Regions from separate parts of the Kitasatospora sp. NPDC059462 genome, predicted to be linked through region 1. Evidence: riboswitches for the same ligand, from Rfam matches in the RefSeq annotation. Region 1 holds a riboswitch; each other region holds the start of a gene.
The links. Region 1 has a riboswitch for cyclic di-AMP ahead of ACFXAM_RS24485 (NlpC/P60 family protein). Riboswitches for the same ligand answer to the same signal wherever they lie in the genome.
Positions count from the first base shown of each region.

Region 2: linked by a shared signal. The riboswitch ahead of ACFXAM_RS05705 (peptidoglycan DD-metalloendopeptidase family protein) and the one ahead of ACFXAM_RS24485 (NlpC/P60 family protein) in region 1 are both predicted to bind cyclic di-AMP.
Region 3: linked by a shared signal. The riboswitch ahead of ACFXAM_RS34965 (M23 family metallopeptidase) and the one ahead of ACFXAM_RS24485 (NlpC/P60 family protein) in region 1 are both predicted to bind cyclic di-AMP.

Region 1 covers NZ_JBHYUU010000107.1:3,296-8,594, forward strand. Annotated here, with positions in the region: gene ACFXAM_RS24475 (hypothetical protein) at 1-629, opposite strand, end outside; gene ACFXAM_RS24480 (NlpC/P60 family protein) at 830-1,894, opposite strand; gene ACFXAM_RS24485 (NlpC/P60 family protein) at 2,146-3,321, opposite strand; cyclic di-AMP (ydaO/yuaA leader) riboswitch at 3,332-3,484, opposite strand; gene ACFXAM_RS24490 (NlpC/P60 family protein) at 3,846-4,889, opposite strand; gene ACFXAM_RS24495 (NYN domain-containing protein) at 5,100-5,299, opposite strand, start outside.
Region 2 covers NZ_JBHYUU010000012.1:23,908-29,206, forward strand. Annotated here, with positions in the region: gene purB (adenylosuccinate lyase) at 1-899, shown strand, start outside; gene ACFXAM_RS05700 (MFS transporter) at 967-2,493, opposite strand; cyclic di-AMP (ydaO/yuaA leader) riboswitch at 2,806-2,966, shown strand; gene ACFXAM_RS05705 (peptidoglycan DD-metalloendopeptidase family protein) at 2,969-3,976, shown strand; gene ACFXAM_RS05710 (APC family permease) at 4,334-5,299, shown strand, end outside.
Region 3 covers NZ_JBHYUU010000238.1:5,139-10,437, reverse strand. Annotated here, with positions in the region: gene ACFXAM_RS34980 (TetR/AcrR family transcriptional regulator) at 1-566, opposite strand, end outside; gene ACFXAM_RS34975 (alpha/beta fold hydrolase) at 637-1,464, opposite strand; gene ACFXAM_RS34970 (YiaA/YiaB family inner membrane protein) at 1,592-1,882, opposite strand; cyclic di-AMP (ydaO/yuaA leader) riboswitch at 2,128-2,286, shown strand; gene ACFXAM_RS34965 (M23 family metallopeptidase) at 2,299-3,156, shown strand; gene ACFXAM_RS34960 (hypothetical protein) at 3,215-4,162, opposite strand; gene ACFXAM_RS34955 (GNAT family N-acetyltransferase) at 4,206-4,790, shown strand; gene ACFXAM_RS34950 (sensor domain-containing protein) at 4,915-5,299, shown strand, end outside.

The sequences.
Region 1 (5,299 bases):
TCGGAGAGCCAGAGCGGCGTCCAGGCGCGGGTGTCGGCCCGGGTCGCCACGTGCGCCGCCTCGTGGGTGACGACCACCTGCCGGCCGAAGTCGCTCAGGCCCGCGAAGGTCTCCGGGTTGACCAGGATCCGGTCGGCCGGGGCGTTCAGCGGCGCGCCGGGCGCCGCCACGGTGACCGCGGCCATCCCGGACCAGCCGGGCCGGTCGTCCGCCACCAGCCGGGCGAACTGCTCCCGGGTGGCGGGCAGTTCGAGCAGCAGCCGGCCCGCCCAGGCGCTGCCCCAGAGCGCTTCGACGGCCGCCGCCGCCCGGTCGCCGACGGCGGCGAGTCCGGCGGGGGCGGGTCCGGCGGACGCGGGAGCGCCCCCGGCGTCCACCCCGAGCACCAGGCAGCGCGCGCCCGCCTCGGCCCGTACCGCGCCGAGGTCCCACAGCGGTGGCGGCCCGCCCGCGCCCTCCTCCCGTTCGACCCGCCAGCCGGCCGCGGAGCGGGCCAGCGCCAGCCGGCGCGGGTGGACCACCGGCTGCCGGTCGTACCCGGTCACCTCGACGGTCAGCTCGGCGGTGGCGGCGCACCGCCCGGCCCGGTCCACCGGGCCGAGCAGCAGGTTGCGGTAGCCGGCCCGCACCGGCAGCGCGGGCGGCCCGGCGGTCAGCGCCCGGGCCCGCCCGTCGAGCAGCGCCAGGACCTCGGCGTGCTCGTCCGCGGCCGCGGCGGCGGGCCGCGCCGGGGCGGCCCCGGGCAGTGACAGCTGGACCAGCCCGCCGGCCGCGAGCAGCAGGGCGGTGCGCCGCGAGGGCCGGCGGCCGGCGGCGGGATCCGGGCGGCTCAGAGCCGGATCACCCCCGAGACGGGCATCGCGTTGACGGCCTCGTAGCGGACCTTGGCGCCCGGGTAGGGGGCGTGCACGATCACCCCGCCGCCGGCGTACATCCCGACGTGGTGCATGTCCCGGTAGAAGATCACCAGGTCTCCCGGCCGCGCTTCGGTGAGGCTGACCCGCCGCCCGGCGTACGCCTGGGCCTGCGAGGTGCGCGGCAGGGTCACTCCGGCCTGCCGCCAGCTCCAGTACATCAGACCGGAGCAGTCGAACGCCTTGGGCCCGGTGGATCCGTAGACGTAGGGCGCGCCGATCATCCGCACCGCGGCGGCCAGCGCGGCGGCGCCGCGTTCCGAGGCGGGCGGGGCGGTGCCGAAGTCCAGCCGGTCGGTGCCCCGGGTGGCCCGCTGCTCCGCCTCACGGGCGTCCTGGGCGGCGAGCCGGGCGCGCTCGACGGCGCCGAGGCCGTTGAGCAGCCGCTGCGCCTTGGCGAGCCGCTGCTGGATCTGCTGCTTGCTCTCGGCCAGCGCCTTGCGGGTCTGCTCCAGCTCGGCGAGCTTGGCGGTGGTCTCGGCCCGGCGCTGGTCGAGCACCCGCTGACGGCCCCGCAGCTCGTGCAGGGTCTCGTTCTGCCGCTCGGCGCTCTGGTCGAGGGCCCGGGCGCGGGAGAGGTAGGCCTCCGGGTCGGTGGAGAGCATCAGCTGGACGGTCCGGGTCATCCCGCCGCCGCGGTACTCGGCGCCGGCCACGGTGGCGAGTTCGCCGCGCAGCCGGTTGAGCTCGTCCTGGGAGACGGCGATCTGCTGCTGCAGATCGCCGGTCTCGTGCTGGAGCCGCTGCTGGGCCTCCTGGGCGGCGTTGAAGCGCTCGGAGGCCTGCTCGGCCTCGTCGTAGAGCTGCTCCACCTGTGCCTTGACGTCCTTGCGGTCGGCCGGGGCGTCCGGCGAGCCGGGCACGGCCCGGGCGCTGCCGCCGGCCGACACGCCCAACGCGGTGGCGGCCGCCGCGGTGAGCACCAGCGCCCGGGCGAGCACGTGCGCACCTGACAGCGGGGAACGGCGGTGCACGGCCATGCGACGTCGGCTCCGATCCTGGGCCCGGCCCGCCGCCGCACCGGAGCGGGCGGCTGTCGAAGCGGGCGTCCGGTGGCAGACGTTAGCGAGTCGGGGCAACCGATTCCAAACCCCTCCGAACCCGAATATTCGGACACTCCTCGGACATCAGATCGGTTCGCGGACCGAGCGTCCCGGCGGGCCGGGGAATGCCGCGGGCCCGGTCCCCCCGTGCGGGGGAACCGGGCCCGGCGGAGCCTGCCGACCGTGGGTCAGAGGCGCACGATGGTGTTGACCGGCATGTTGGACGCGGCCTCGTAGCGGACCGACGCGCCCGGCTTCGGGGCGTGGATGACCTGGCCGCCGCCGACGTAGATGCCCACGTGGTGGCGGTCGCCGTAGAAGATCACCAGGTCGCCGGGCTGGGCCTTGGAGATGTCCGAGCCGATCTGGGTGCCGGCGGTGGCCTGCGCCTGCGAGGTGCGCGGCAGCGACACGCCCGCCTGGGCGTACGCCCAGCCGGTGAGGCCCGAGCAGTCGAAGGAGTTCGGGCCGGTGGCGCCGTACACGTACGGGGAGCCGAGCTTGCTCTCCGCGGCGGCGATCGCGGCGGCGGCGCGCGAGCCGTTGGCGGCGGGCGCCGCCGGGGCGGCCGGCTTGGCGGTGGCGGCCGGGGCCGCCGGAGCGGCCGTGGACGGCGCGCTCGGGCTGGTGCGGTTGGCGTCGCGGGAGGCGCGCTCGGCGTCGGCCTTCTCCTTGGCGGCCTTGGCGGCCTCGGCCTTGGCGGCGTCCGCCTTGGCCTTGGCCTCGGCGGCGGCCTTCTCCTCGGCCGCGCGCAGCGCCTGGCGCTCCTGCTCGGTGAGCGTGTTGAGCAGGTCCTGGGCCTTCTGCAGCTTGCCCTGGACGTCCTCCTTCGAGGACTTCAGCTGCTGGGTGGTGGCCTCCAGCTCGGCGAGCTTGGCCTGGGTCTCGGTGCGGTCCTGGTCGAGCCTGCGCTGCTGCTCCTGGAGCTCCTTCAGCGCGCCGGACTGCGTGGAACCGGCCTGGTTCAGGGCGTCGGCCTGGCTGAGGAAGTTGTCCGGGCTGGCGGAGAGCATCAGCTGGACGGTCTGCGAGATGCCGCCCGTGCGGTACTGCTCGCCGGCGATCTCGGCGAGGCCGCCCTGCGCCTCGGTGACCGAGGCCTGCTGACGGGCCACCTTGTCCTGCAGCTCGGCGACCTGCTTCTGCAGCTCCTGCTGCTTGGCCTGGGCGCCGTTGTACTTCTCGGTGGCGACCTCGGCCTGCTCGTTGAGCTGGTCGACCTGCTCCTTGACCTGGTCCTTGGTCGGCGTCGGGTCGGCGTGGGCGCCGGACTGCGCGGAGAGGGCGACGGCAGCGGCGGCGACACCGGTCAGGATCGAGACACGGGTGCGGCCGGCGGGCTTGGGACGACGATGGGACGCCACGAAGGCGGACTCCTTCTTCCTCATCCGCCTACCGGGTGAGCTGACGGGTTCGGGCGGAAGCGTGCCCTACGACGCCTCACCCGCCGCTCGCGCGGCCGGCCTGGCGCCGATTCACCCCGGAGGAACGTGGTTCCCCGGCTCCGTTCCACAGCGGACCCCCGACTGCTGGGCCTTCACTCGGAGGGACGACCCGAAGGCGCCCTCCCGCTGCTTCACGAACTCGGCGGCGAACCCCGCCGCCACCCAGGCTGGGTGATCGACTGTGCGTGGTTCGAGGCACGACCCTAGTAACAGATCCGTGATCCGTTCAAATCCTTGTCAGAAAAAAGTCGGAAGAATACCCAAGTTCCCTTGTGAAAATGACCGAACGTGATCACATCCCCACATCGGGCTGATCATTCTCCGTCAGACGTTCGAATGCGCGGCCGAAACGTCAGCGCCACCCCCGGCCGGGGGTGGCGCTGATCACAGGAGCCGGAACGGGCCTCCGGGCGTGTCGTGGCGACCCGTCAGACGGCCCGCCGTCAGACCCGGCGGATCGTGTTGATCTTCATGGCGTCGGCCTTCATCACCTTCACCACGTCACCGGTGCGCGGCGCGTGCACCACCATGCCGTTGCCGATGTACATGCCGACGTGGCTGCGGTCGTCGCGGTAGATGACCAGGTCGCCCGGCTGGGCCTCGGCCAGGGAGGGCACCCGGGTGCCGTAGTTGCCCTGCGCCTGCGAGGTGCGCGGCAGCGAGACGCCGGCCTTGCCGTACGCCCAGACCATCAGGCCGGAGCAGTCGAAGGTGTTCGGGCCGACGTCGCCCCAGCCGTAGGGCGAGCCCTGCTTGCTCATCGCGAGGGCGACCGCGGAGCCCGCCTTGCCGCTCGCCTGCGGCAGGCTGCCCAGGTCGGTGCGCTCCGAGCCGCGGGAGGCGCGGTCGGCCTGCTGCTGCGCCGCCTTCAGGGCCGCGCGGTCGGCGGCGCTGAGCGAGTTCAGCAGCTCCTGGGCCTCCCGGAGCTTCTTGTTGACCTCGGCCTTGGTCTGGTTCAGGTCCTTGGTGGTGCTGTCCAGCGAGGCCAGCACGGCGGCCGCCTCGGCCTTCTGCTGGTCGAGCCGGCGCTGCTGGTCCTGGAGGCCCTTGAGCGCCTCGGCCTGGCTGGAGCTGGCCTGCTGGACGCTGGAGGCCTTGTCCAGGTAGCCGGACGGGTCGGAGGTGAGCATCAGCTGCACGGACGGGTCGATGCCGCCGGTGCGGTACTGCTCGCCCGCCACCTCGGCCAGCCCGGCCTGAAGCTGGGTCATCTGCTCCTGGCCGCGGGCCACCTGGTCCTGCAGCTGGTCCGCCTGCTTGCGCAGCTGGTCCGCGCGCTCCTTGGCCCCGTTGTACTTCTCGGTGGCCTGCTCGGCCTCTTCCTGCAACTGGTCGATCTGCGCCTTGACGTCGTCCTTCTTGGGCGACGGACTGGGCGCGGCGTGGGCGGCGACCTGGGCGGAGAGGGCGACCGCGGTCGCAGCGGCAGCGGTGAGCACGGAGACCCGCGCGCGGCTCGGCTGCTTGGGACGGCGGTGGGAGGCCAAGGGACCGGCTCCTTCTTCCAATGGCCTCACCCGAACGGGTGAGAATCCGGAAAATAGGTTTGACGCCAGACCCTAGTGAAGATCCACGCTTCGCGCCACTCCCCCGTTCGCGTGAACCCGAACCGTCCATCTGACTTCACAAAACACGCACAACACCGCAATCCCGGCGCTGACCAGCCGTCATACCGGCCGGGCCGCCCCGGGAACGGGCTACGGCCGGGCCAGCCGGTTGAGCAGCAGCACCGACGCGACGGGGCGCGCGCCGGCCTTCCGCACGCCCTCCGCGACCTCCCGGTCGGTGGAGACCACCACCACCGGACGCCCCTGCGGCTCGGCCCGGACCAGCCGGCGGATCAGCTCGTCCGCCGTCTCCCCGGTCCGGCTGAACCGCACCCGCACCCCGCGCGGCG
Region 2 (5,299 bases), on a different contig from region 1:
TGGAGGAGCTGATCGCCCGCTACCCGCTGCGCGGGATCAAGGGCCCGGTCGGCACCGCGCAGGACATGCTCGACCTGCTCGGCGGCGACACCGACAAGCTCGCCGAGCTGGAGCGCCGGGTCGCCGCGCACCTCGGTTTCGAGAACGTGCTCATCAGCGTGGGCCAGGTCTACCCGCGCTCGCTGGACTTCGAGGTGCTGACCGCGCTCGTCCAGCTGGCCGCCGCGCCGTCCAGCCTGGCCAAGACCATCCGCCTGATGGCCGGCCACGAGCTGGTGACCGAGGGCTTCAAGGAGGGCCAGGTCGGCTCCTCGGCGATGCCGCACAAGATGAACACCCGCTCGTGCGAGCGCGTCAACGGCCTGGCCGTCATCCTGCGCGGCTACGCGTCGATGACCGGCGAGCTGGCCGGCGACCAGTGGAACGAGGGCGACGTCTCCTGCTCGGTGGTCCGCCGGGTCGCGCTGCCGGACGCCTTCTTCGCCTTCGACGGCCTGCTGGAGACCTTCCTGACCGTCCTCGACGAGTTCGGCGCCTTCCCGGCCGTGATCGAGGCCGAGCTGGACCGCTACCTGCCGTTCCTGGCCACCACCAAGGTGCTGATGGGCGCGGTGCGGGCGGGTGTCGGCCGGGAGACCGGTCACGAGGTCATCAAGGAGCACGCCGTCGCCTCCGCGCTCGCGATGCGGGCCGGCGCCCGGGAGAACGAGCTGCTGGACCGGCTGGCGAACGACGAGCGGATCCCGCTGGACCGGGCCGCGCTGGATGCGCTGCTGGCCGACAAGCTGTCCTTCACCGGTGCGGCCGGGGCGCAGGTCGCCGAGGTCGTCCGCCAGGTCGAGGCCGTCGCGGCCGCATACCCGGAGGCCGCCAAGTACGCGCCGGGCGACATTCTCTGACGGAACGTCACGCCCGTCCGCCCGCCGCTCCGGCGGGCGGACGGCCGGGTCGCAGCCCCGTCGCCGGTCAGGCGGCGGGGCCCTCGCGGCGTTCGGCCGCGACCGGGGCCGGGTGGCCGGGGTCGAGCGGCGGGCCGTTGGTCGCGCAGGCGTAGCGGCAGTCCGGCTCCGCCACCGGGTGCGCGTCCTCGGGGGCCAGCACGTTGCCGTGGACGGCCACCAGCGCGGTCAGCCCGCCGGCCACCAGCAGCCCGGCACAGATCAGCATCGAGGTGCGGAAGGCGGAGTCGACCGCGTCCGGCACCTGGTAGGCGTCGCCGCTCAGCCCCGACAGTGCGGGCAGCGCCGCGACCGCCAGCAGCCCGGCCGCCCGGGCGGCGGCGTTGTTGACCCCGCTGGCGATGCCCGCGTGACGCACCTCCACCGCCGCCAGCACGGTGGCGGTCAGCGGCGCGACCAGCAGCACCATGCCGCTGCCCATCACGGCGACGGCGGGCAGCACGTCCGTCCAGTACGAGGCGCCGGGGCCGATCCGCAGCATCAGCAGGACGCCCGCCGCGCAGAGCAGCGGGCCGACGGTCAGCGGCAGCCGCGGGCCGATCCGCTTGCCGAGCCGGCCCGCCCGGGCCGACAGCACCAGCATGATCACGGTGATCGGCACCAGGGCCAGCCCGGAGACCAGCGGGGAGAACCCGGAGACGATCTGCAGCTGCACCACCAGCAGGAAGAAGACGCCGCTGAACGCCGCGTAGACGGTCAGGGTGACCAGGTTGACGGCGGTGAACAGCCGGGAGGAGAACAGGCCCAGCGGCAGCATCGGCTCCGGGGTGCGGCGCTCGACCGCCACGAAGGCGGCGCCGAGCAGCAGGCCCGCCGCCCCGGTGACCCAGACCGCGGGGGACAGGCCCTTCCCGGCGGCGGTCAGCGCATAGGTGACGGCGCCCAGCGCCAGGGCGGCCAGCACCGCGCCGAGCACGTCGAAGCGGCCGGTCGCGGACTCGTCGCGGCTCTCCGGCACGTGCCGGGCGGAGACCGCCACCACCAGCGCCGCCAGCGGCAGGTTCAGCAGGAAGATCCAGCGCCAGCCCGGGCCGTCCACCAGCCAGCCGCCGAGCAGCGGGCCGACCGCCGCCGAGACCCCGCCGAGGCCGGACCAGAGTCCGACCGCCGCCGAGCGGTCCTCCGGGTGGAAGACGGCCTGGAGCATCGCCAGCGAGCCCGGGGTGAGCAGCGCGCCGCCGACGCCCTGGACGGCGCGCGCGACGATCAGCACCTCGACGGTGGGCGCGGCGGCGCAGGCCGCGGAGGCGGCGGCGAACCAGACCACGCCGAGCAGGAAGACCCGGCGCCGGCCGTACCGGTCGCCGAGCGCTCCGCCGAGCAGGATCAGGCCCGCCAGGGTGAGCAGATAGGCGTTGAGCGTCCATTGCAGGGCGTCGAGTTGGGCGCCGAGGTCGGCGCCGATCCTGGGCAGCGCGACGTTCACGACGGTCCCGTCGAGCATCGCCATGCTGGAGCCGAGCACCGTCGCCAGTAGTACCCAGCGACCCTGCGCGGTGCCCAACCGCAGGGTGCCGGCCTCGGAGGTGGCCACGGCCCATGGTCGGTCCGGCGGGGCCCACGTGACAAGGGTCACCGGGGGTGTGTCGGGGGATGTCCTTTCCGTGAGTGATCGTGTACGCACTGGTTCCGGCATTGGCGCAGGGTTGCGGATCACGTGCGCGCGGTGAATGGATTGTGTGCGTACTGTGCATGCCTTTTCTGCGCAGCGTCACGGTGGGGCGGACTTTGGTCCCGGGCCGCGGAGATCGACATTGCTTCACCCGAACGGATGAGTTTTAGTTCAGCGACCGCCCGGCGTCAGCCCGGGTGGCCACCGGGTGGAACGCCTAGTCCTGCCGCTGCCCGGTGGTACGCAACGAACTCTGTACGGCAGGAGCGGGGGACCCACAGGTAAGTCGCCGGACCCGAATTCGCGGTCCGGCTAGGGGTGAAGCCGCCTTTTGCGGCCGGGCAACTCCAGCCCGAACCCGACAGCTCACCTCGCAGGCGTCGGAGAGGACATTTCCATGCCCGCACAGGCTCGTCGTATCGCCCTGCCCCGCGCCGCCCGCATCGGCATCGCCACCGCTGTCACCGGTGCCGCCTTCGCCCTCCCGCTGGTGACCACCGTCTCCGCCCAGGCGCACGAGGTTCCGGCCGCCAAGCCCGCCGCTCAGGCCGCCGCCCAGGCCGCGCCGGCCGCTCAGGCCGCTGCTCCCGCCGCCCAGGCCGAGGAGAGCTACAAGGTCGTCGGTGGGGACACCCTGTCGAAGATCGCCGACGCCAAGAACGTCACCGGTGGCTGGCAGGCGCTGTACGAGCACAACCGCTCGGTCGTCGGCGCCAACCCGAACCTGATCTTCCCGGGCCAGCAGCTCGCGCTCGGCACCAAGGCCGCCCCGGCCGCCAAGCCCGCCGCCCCGGCGGCCAAGCAGGCCGCGCCCGCCGCCAAGCAGGCCGCGAAGCCGGCCGCTCCGGCCGCCAAGCCGGCCGCCCCGGCGACCAAGCCCGCCGCTCCGGCCGCGAAGCCGGCCACCCCGGCGACCAAGCCGGCCGCCCCGGCCGCCAAGCCCGCCGTGCAGACCACCGTCGCCCCGGTGACCGCGACCCCGGTCGTCGCCGCCACCTCCGGCTACGTCGCCCCGCTGGCCAACCCGAAGCTCGGCACCGCCTACGGCGTGGCCGGCTCGATGTGGTCCTCCGGCCACCACACCGGCGCCGACTTCGTCGCCTCCACCGGCACCCCGCTGCGCGCCGTCGCCAACGGCACCGTGGTGAAGGCCGGCAACGGCGGCGCCTACGGCAACGAGGTCGAGATCAAGCTCGCCGACGGCAAGTACGCCCAGTACGCGCACCTGTCCTCGATCGGCGTGAAGGTCGGCCAGACCGTCACCGCCGGCCAGCAGATCGGCCTCTCCGGTGCGACCGGCAACGTGACCGGCCCGCACCTCCACTTCGAGATCCGCACCGGCTCGGAGTACGGCTCGGACATCGACCCGATCGCCTACCTGCGGGCGCGCGGCGTCGCGATCTGACCCTCCGGTCGGATCACCTCCGCCACCGCTGGGTGCGGGGCGAGACGGCTCCCCCGGGATGGTCATGTCGGGTGACCGCTCGACCGGGTGAGCACCGCACCTCCAGCGGATCGACGGGCGCGGGACACGCCCGTCCGGCCGGCCCGGTTCGCGAGACCTCCCTCGCGAGCCGGGCCGGCCGTCGTCGTCCCCCGGTCGAACGGGCCGGCCCGCGGCTCGAACAGGGCGTCAACCCGGCGGTGCTGACGCCGGGTCACCCCGCTTTGCGGGCCCGGGTGCGGCCCGCCGATGCTGTCGGCTTGTCATCGCCCGTCCGCTCCGGCGGGCGGCGCAGCCACGGCAGGTGAAGGGTGCCGGATGGCCATCCAGCGCGGGGACGCGACCGGGGACGTGACCGCGGGCGCGGGGCGGCGGGACGGGGTGGACCGGCTGAAGGCGGACTCGGTCGGTCTGCCGGGCGTGGTGTTCATGGCGGTCGCCACGGCGGCGCCGATCACCGCGATGACCGGCAACCTCCCGATCGTCATCGGCCAGGGCAACGGCGCCGGGGCGCCCGCCGCCTACGTGTTCGCGACCCTGGTGCTCACCGTCTTCTCGGTCGGCTACGTGGCGATGGCCCGTCACATCACCGCGGCCGGGGCGTTCTACGGCTACATCTCGCACGGGCTGGGCCGGGTGGTCGGGATGGCCTCGGGGCTGCTGGCGCTGCTCGCGTACGTCGTCTTCGAGGCGGCCGTCCTCGGCTTCTTCGCGTACGCGCTGCGCGCGCTGGTCGCGGCGCAGCTGGGGGTGGTGCTGCCGTGGGGCTGGTACGCGGGGCTCGGGCTGCTGGTGATCGCGGTGATGGCCTGGTTCGACCTGCACCTGACCGCGCGGGTGCTCGGGGTGGCGCTGGTGCTGGAGGTCGCGGTGCTGGGCGCCGTGTCGCTGGCCGTGCTGGTCACCGGCGGCGGGCCGGACGGGCTGGTGGCCGGGGAGGCGCTGGATCCGCTGAACGCCTTCCGCGGCGCCGGTGGCGCCGGTGGCGCCGGTGGCGCCGGCGGGGACGGCGGAGGGGCGGGCGCGGGGCTGGGGCTGTTCTTCGCGTTCTGCTCCTGGGTCGGCTTCGAGTCCACCGCGATGTACGGCGAGGAGTCCCGCGACCCGAAGCGGGTGGTGCCGAGGGCGACGCTGATCTCGGTGGTCGGCGTCGGGCTGTTCTACGTCTTCGTGTCCTGGATGATCGTCTCCGGCAACGGTGCGCGGCGCGCGGTGGAGGTGGCCCGCGGCGCGGTCCCCGGCAAGGACGGCAACAGCCTGTTCTTCGACCCGCTGGGCGCGCAC
Region 3 (5,299 bases), on a different contig from region 1:
GGGCGGGGCCAGCCGCGCAGACCGGCGGTCAGCACGGTGATCATCCGCTGCTGGGTCTCCCCGAGGTCCTCGGCGAGCTGGAAGGCGCCGCCGGTGGACAGGGCGGCGAAGCCGTGGGCCAGCGAGCGGAAGGTGCGGGCGGCGTGGATCGCCTCGGAGCCCTCCAGCCCGTACTCGCGCAGCACCGCGACGATCACCCCGACCAGCCGGCCGGCCGCCGCGGTGAGGTCCGGGTCCGGCTGCGGGGCCTGCGGCAGGGCGCCGTAGCGGTGCGGGTGCTCGGTGGCGTAGGCGTGGTACGCCCGCAGGACGGCGGCGACCGCGGCGTCCCCGCTGCGGCCGAGTGCCGCCTCGGCGAGCCGGTCGGCCAGCTCCCCGGTCACCCGGACGGCCACCAGCCGGCGCAGTTCGGCCAGGCCGCCGCTGACGTGCTTGTACAGCGAGGGGGTGGCGACCCCGGCGCGGGCGGCCACGGCGGCCAGGGTGAGGGCCTCGGGGCCCTGCTCGTCGATGAGGGCGAGGGCGTGGCCGACGACCTGCTCGGGGGTCAGTCCGACTCGGGGCACTGCGGTTCTCCTGGGAACGGGGGGCGGGGGCGGGGGACGGGCTCGGGACGCTTCGGGACGGCGGCGGCGCTCAGGCCAGGTCGGCGAGGAAGGACAGCAGGGCGTCGGCGGTGGCCCGCGGGTGGTCGGCCATCGGGTAGTGGCCCGCGCCCTCGATCATCACCTTGCGGGCGTTCAGCGCGGCGGCCTGCCGGTCGGCGACCAGCTCCGGCTTCGCGAAGTCGGGGTCCTTCGAGCCCATCACCACCAGCGCCGGGCAGCGCACGGCGGCCGTCCAGCCGACGGGCGCGGAGTCGCCGCGCACGTAGCCGCGGGTGGCGGTCCTGCGGCCCGGGGTGCGCATCGCGGCGACCAGCCCGGCCACGTACTCCTCGTGGTCGGCCGGCTTGGGGCCGGGGAAGGCCATCGTGCGGTGGTAGAGGCCCCAGAACCCGGGCGAGCGCACCAGCATCGCGCCCATCGCACCGACCACCAGGCGCTGCAGCGCGTTCGGCGGCACGTTCTCGACGAAGGCGTCCAGCAGGACGATGCCGGCGACCCGGCCGGGGGCGTCCCCGGCGGCCTTCACGACGCTGGCGCCGGTGTAGGAGTTGCCGGCCAGCACGGCCCGCTCGATGCCCAGGTGGTCCAGCAGGGCGAGGACGTCACCGGCGATCGCGGCGGGGGAGTAGTCGTCCCAGAGGATCGAGGACTCGCCGAAGCCGCGCAGGTCCATGGTGATCACCCGGCGGCCGGCGGCGGCCAGCAGCGGGCGCAGGTGCCGGTAGGCGGCCCGGCTGTCGAGCATCCCGGGGAGCAGCACGACCGGGACGCCCTCGCCGTGCGCGGTGTCGTCGAAGGCGATCCGGCCGCCGGGCAGGTCGAGGTGGCGGGTGACGGGGGCGAGGGTGCCGTTCATGGGGAGCCTCCTGGGGCGGGACCGTCGGCGGAGTGCCGATAGCCATAAAGCTAAGGCTAATAGCCTTAGCCGTCAAGCTATCGACTCTCGCCCGCCCGTCCGGCCGCGACCCGCCGTCGGCGTCCGGTCAGACGCCCTCCACCCGGAACGGGTCGTGCTCGGCCAGCAGCTTGTCCAGCCGCGCCTGGTCGACCCGGGTCACCAGCTCGGAGGTCTCCTGCTTGTCCCGGACCACCTTGGCGAGGGTGAAGGTGGAGGTGATCGTGTAGAGCAGGCCGAGGGCGAGGAACGCCCGGGTCCACGGCTCCACCGGGAGGAAGGCGATCCCGATGCCGAGGGCGGCGGCGGAGAGGGCGAAGGACAGCACGGCCTGGATGTGGTACGCGGCCGTGGTGCGGGACTGCATCGGTGCGCTCATGGCGTCAGGATGGCCGCGCCCGGCCCGGTCGCACATGAGTAGGCGTACTCAAGTGAGGGGTCGTTCGTTGACGTCCCGACACGTTCGGTAGTGTCAGTTGTCATCAAACGTCCCAAATCGCCCATCGGGTCGCGTGGTACCCGGTCCGTATCCCGCCGCCGGCAACGGACGGCTTGGAATCGGGGGGCTCTCGGATTAACGTTTGATAACGCAGCGCGGTCCGCAACGCCGTACCCAGACGGCACCGTGCGCCGTCGCCTAATCCCGCCGGCCGGCCTCCGGGCAGGCCAGGGAGCCGGGGAACCACGTTCCTTGGGGTGAATCGGCCAGGCCCAGGCCCGGCCGTAGGAGACCTTCCTGCTCCGAACCCGTCAGCTAACCCGGTAGGCGCGAAGGAAGGAAAGGAGCGCGCCTCCGTGGCGTCGACGCACACCCCGGCACACCCGTCCGGCACCCAGCTGCTCGACCACCCCGGCCCGTTCACCGGGCACGGCCCCTTCGGCGGCCCCGCCGACGAGACCGCCCCGCCGGCCGACGGGACCAGCCGGCACCGGATGCCCCGTCAGGGCCGCGGCACCGCTCCGCTGCTCGGCGTCACCGCCGTCGCCGCCACCCTGGGCGCCACCGGCTTCGCCTCCGCCACCCCGGCCGCCGCGCCCGCCGTCGAGGCGCCCGACGAGCTGCCGGCCACCCTCTCCGCCGACCCCGGCCTCGCCCTCGCCGCCCGCATCCAGCAGCAGGCCGACAGCCAGCGCACCGCGGCCGAGGAGAACGCCCGCGTCCAGGCCGCCCAGGAGGCCGAGGCCAAGCGCGCCGCCCAGGTCGCCCAGCAGGAGCAGGCCAAGCGCGCCGCCGAGGAGGCCGAGAAGGCCAAGCTCGCCGCCATCAAGCTGCCGGTGCGCGACTACCGGCTCTCCGCCCACTACGGCCAGAGCGCCCGCTACTGGGCCCACCTGCACACCGGCCTGGACTTCGCCGCCGACCAGGGCGAGCCGGTCTACGCGGTCGGCCAGGGCACCATCACCTCGGCCGGCTGGGCCGGCGCCTACGGCTACCGGATCGTCGAGACGCTGCCCGACGGCACCGAGATCTGGTACTGCCACCTCTCCTCGATCATCAAGGGCTCCGGCAAGGTCGTCCCCGGCCAGCAGATCGGCAAGGTCGGCGCGACCGGCAACGTCACCGGCGCCCACCTGCACGTCGAGGTCCGCCCCGGCGGCGGCGCGCCCGTCGACCCGGAGGCCTGGTTCGAGCAGCGCGGCGTCACCCCCTGACGCCTCCCCGCCCGCGCCCAGGGGCCCCGGCCGTCCGGCCGGGGCCCCTCGCGCGCTCCTACGCCCCGGCCGCGAGCCCGTCCCCGGCCCGGTCCGGGGCCTCGGCGCCGTCCCCGTCGCCGGCCTCGTCCCCGGCCGGCTCCAGCCCGGCCAGGTACGCGTCGATCTCCGCCTGACCCGGCTCCGGCGCCAGTTCCGGGAACTCCTCGACCAGCAGCCGCGGCAGCCCCGGCACCGTCCACGCGCCGGCCAGCTCCAGCGCCGCCCCGACCGCGGCCTCCTCGAACGCCCCGAAGTCCCCGGCCAGCTCCTCCGGCATCGGCCGGCCCAGCGCCGTCAGCTCCGCCAGGTTCCGGTAGCTGCGCTCCATCAGCCCCTGCTCCAGCAGCCGCCGGGCGCCGTCGGTGGCCATGCCGACCGCCAGTGTCCGCGCCCCGCCGTCCCAGCCCCCGTCGTCCACGGGGTCCAGCACGCCGTCCGCCTCCAGCGCCGTGAACGCCGCCGTCCGCTCCCGCGCCGGGAGCTCCCGGAACCCCTCCAGCCAGGCCCGCACCGCCGCCCCGTCGCCGGTGTCCACCCCGGCCGTGCGCAGCAGCAGCGCGTACAGCCGGGGCCAGGTCACCAGGTCCGCCCGGCGCAGCAGCCCGGCCGCCACCTCGCCCTGCCACTCGGCCTCCGCGTGCAGCCGTTCCTGGCGCTTGGCGTTCAGCCGCTTCGCCGCCCGCTGGTGGTCGACCAGCAGCCGCACCGCCGCGCCGTACGCCAGCGGATCCTGCCCCGGCTCCGGCTGGACGTACAGGTACAGGCGCTCGTACAGCAGGTGCTCCACCGCGGCGGAGGTCAGTTCCGGCCAGCCGTCGTGCATCCTGCCGCCGCCCAGCTCCAGCAGCGCCAGCACCGCCCGCAGCGGGGCCTCGGCGACCGGCTCGCGGCCCTCCGCCTCCGCCCAGGCGAGCAGTTCGGCGGCCTTGGTGCGCGGGGCGAGCCGCAGGTCTTCGTCTTCCATAACCACGAACCGTAACCGCTGGTCGGGGGTAGGGTCGGGAGCCATGGTCCCCGTCCGACTCACCGGCCGCCGGCTGGCCGTCCGCGAGTTCCACCACACCCCCGAGGACGTGGCGGCGCTGCACGCGGTGTTCGGCGACCCGGAGGCCACCCGCTACCTGCCGTTCGCGCCGCGCGACCACGAGACCTGCGCCGACCAGGTCGCCCAGTACCTGGAGGAGGCGGAGCGGGAGCCCCGGGAGGTCTACCGGCTGGCCGTCGTCCGCCTCGCGGACGCCGACGACCCGGCCCGCGCCGTCCCGATCGGCAACGCCGCGCTCGGTCTGCGCCCGCACGGGGCCGCCCACCTCGGCTACGCGCTGCGCCGCGACGTCTGGGGGCTCGGCTACGCGGGCGAGGTCGTCGGGCTGCTGCGGGACCTCGCCTTCGGCCCGCTCGGCCTGCACCGGCTGGAGGCCCGGGCCGATGTCGACAACGCCGCCTCGGTCCGGGTGCTGACCAGGGCGGGCTTCCGGCTGGAGGGCCGGGTCCGGCACGACTACCGGCGCCACGACGGCTGGCGCGACGCCTACCAGTACGCGCTGCTCGCCGACGACGAACCGGCCGGGGGCGCCGTTCAGGGGGGATAACCCCACCCCCGGTTCGCCGGGGAGCCGGATGTCCGGCCCGGGCGCGTTTTGACAGGCTGAGGGGGTCAGCAGGACAGACCCCACGAGCCCGACCCGCGACCGACCCGAGGGACCGAGACCGGCCATGAGCACCCACAGCATGCAGCGCGACGAGTACGACCACCACGCGTACGACGGCGGCGAGCGCCACGCCGTGGCCCGCCGCATCGAGGAGCCGCCGTACGCCTGGCGGGCCCCGTTCACCTCCTACTTCTACCGCGAGGTCGGCTTCACGCTGACCGGCCTGCCGTCGGCGGTCGCCGGCTTCGCCGTCGCGGTCGCGCTGTTCTCCTTCGGCGTCGGCACCGTGGTCACCGTGCTCGGCCTGCCGGTGCTGGCCGCGCTGACCGCCGCCGCCCGCGGCTTCGGCGGCCTGGAGCGCGCCCGGGTGCGCGGCCTGCTCGCCCTGGACGTGCCCGCCCCGGCGCCGGTCCGTGCCGTGCGCCCGGGCGTCTGGGGCGGGATCACCG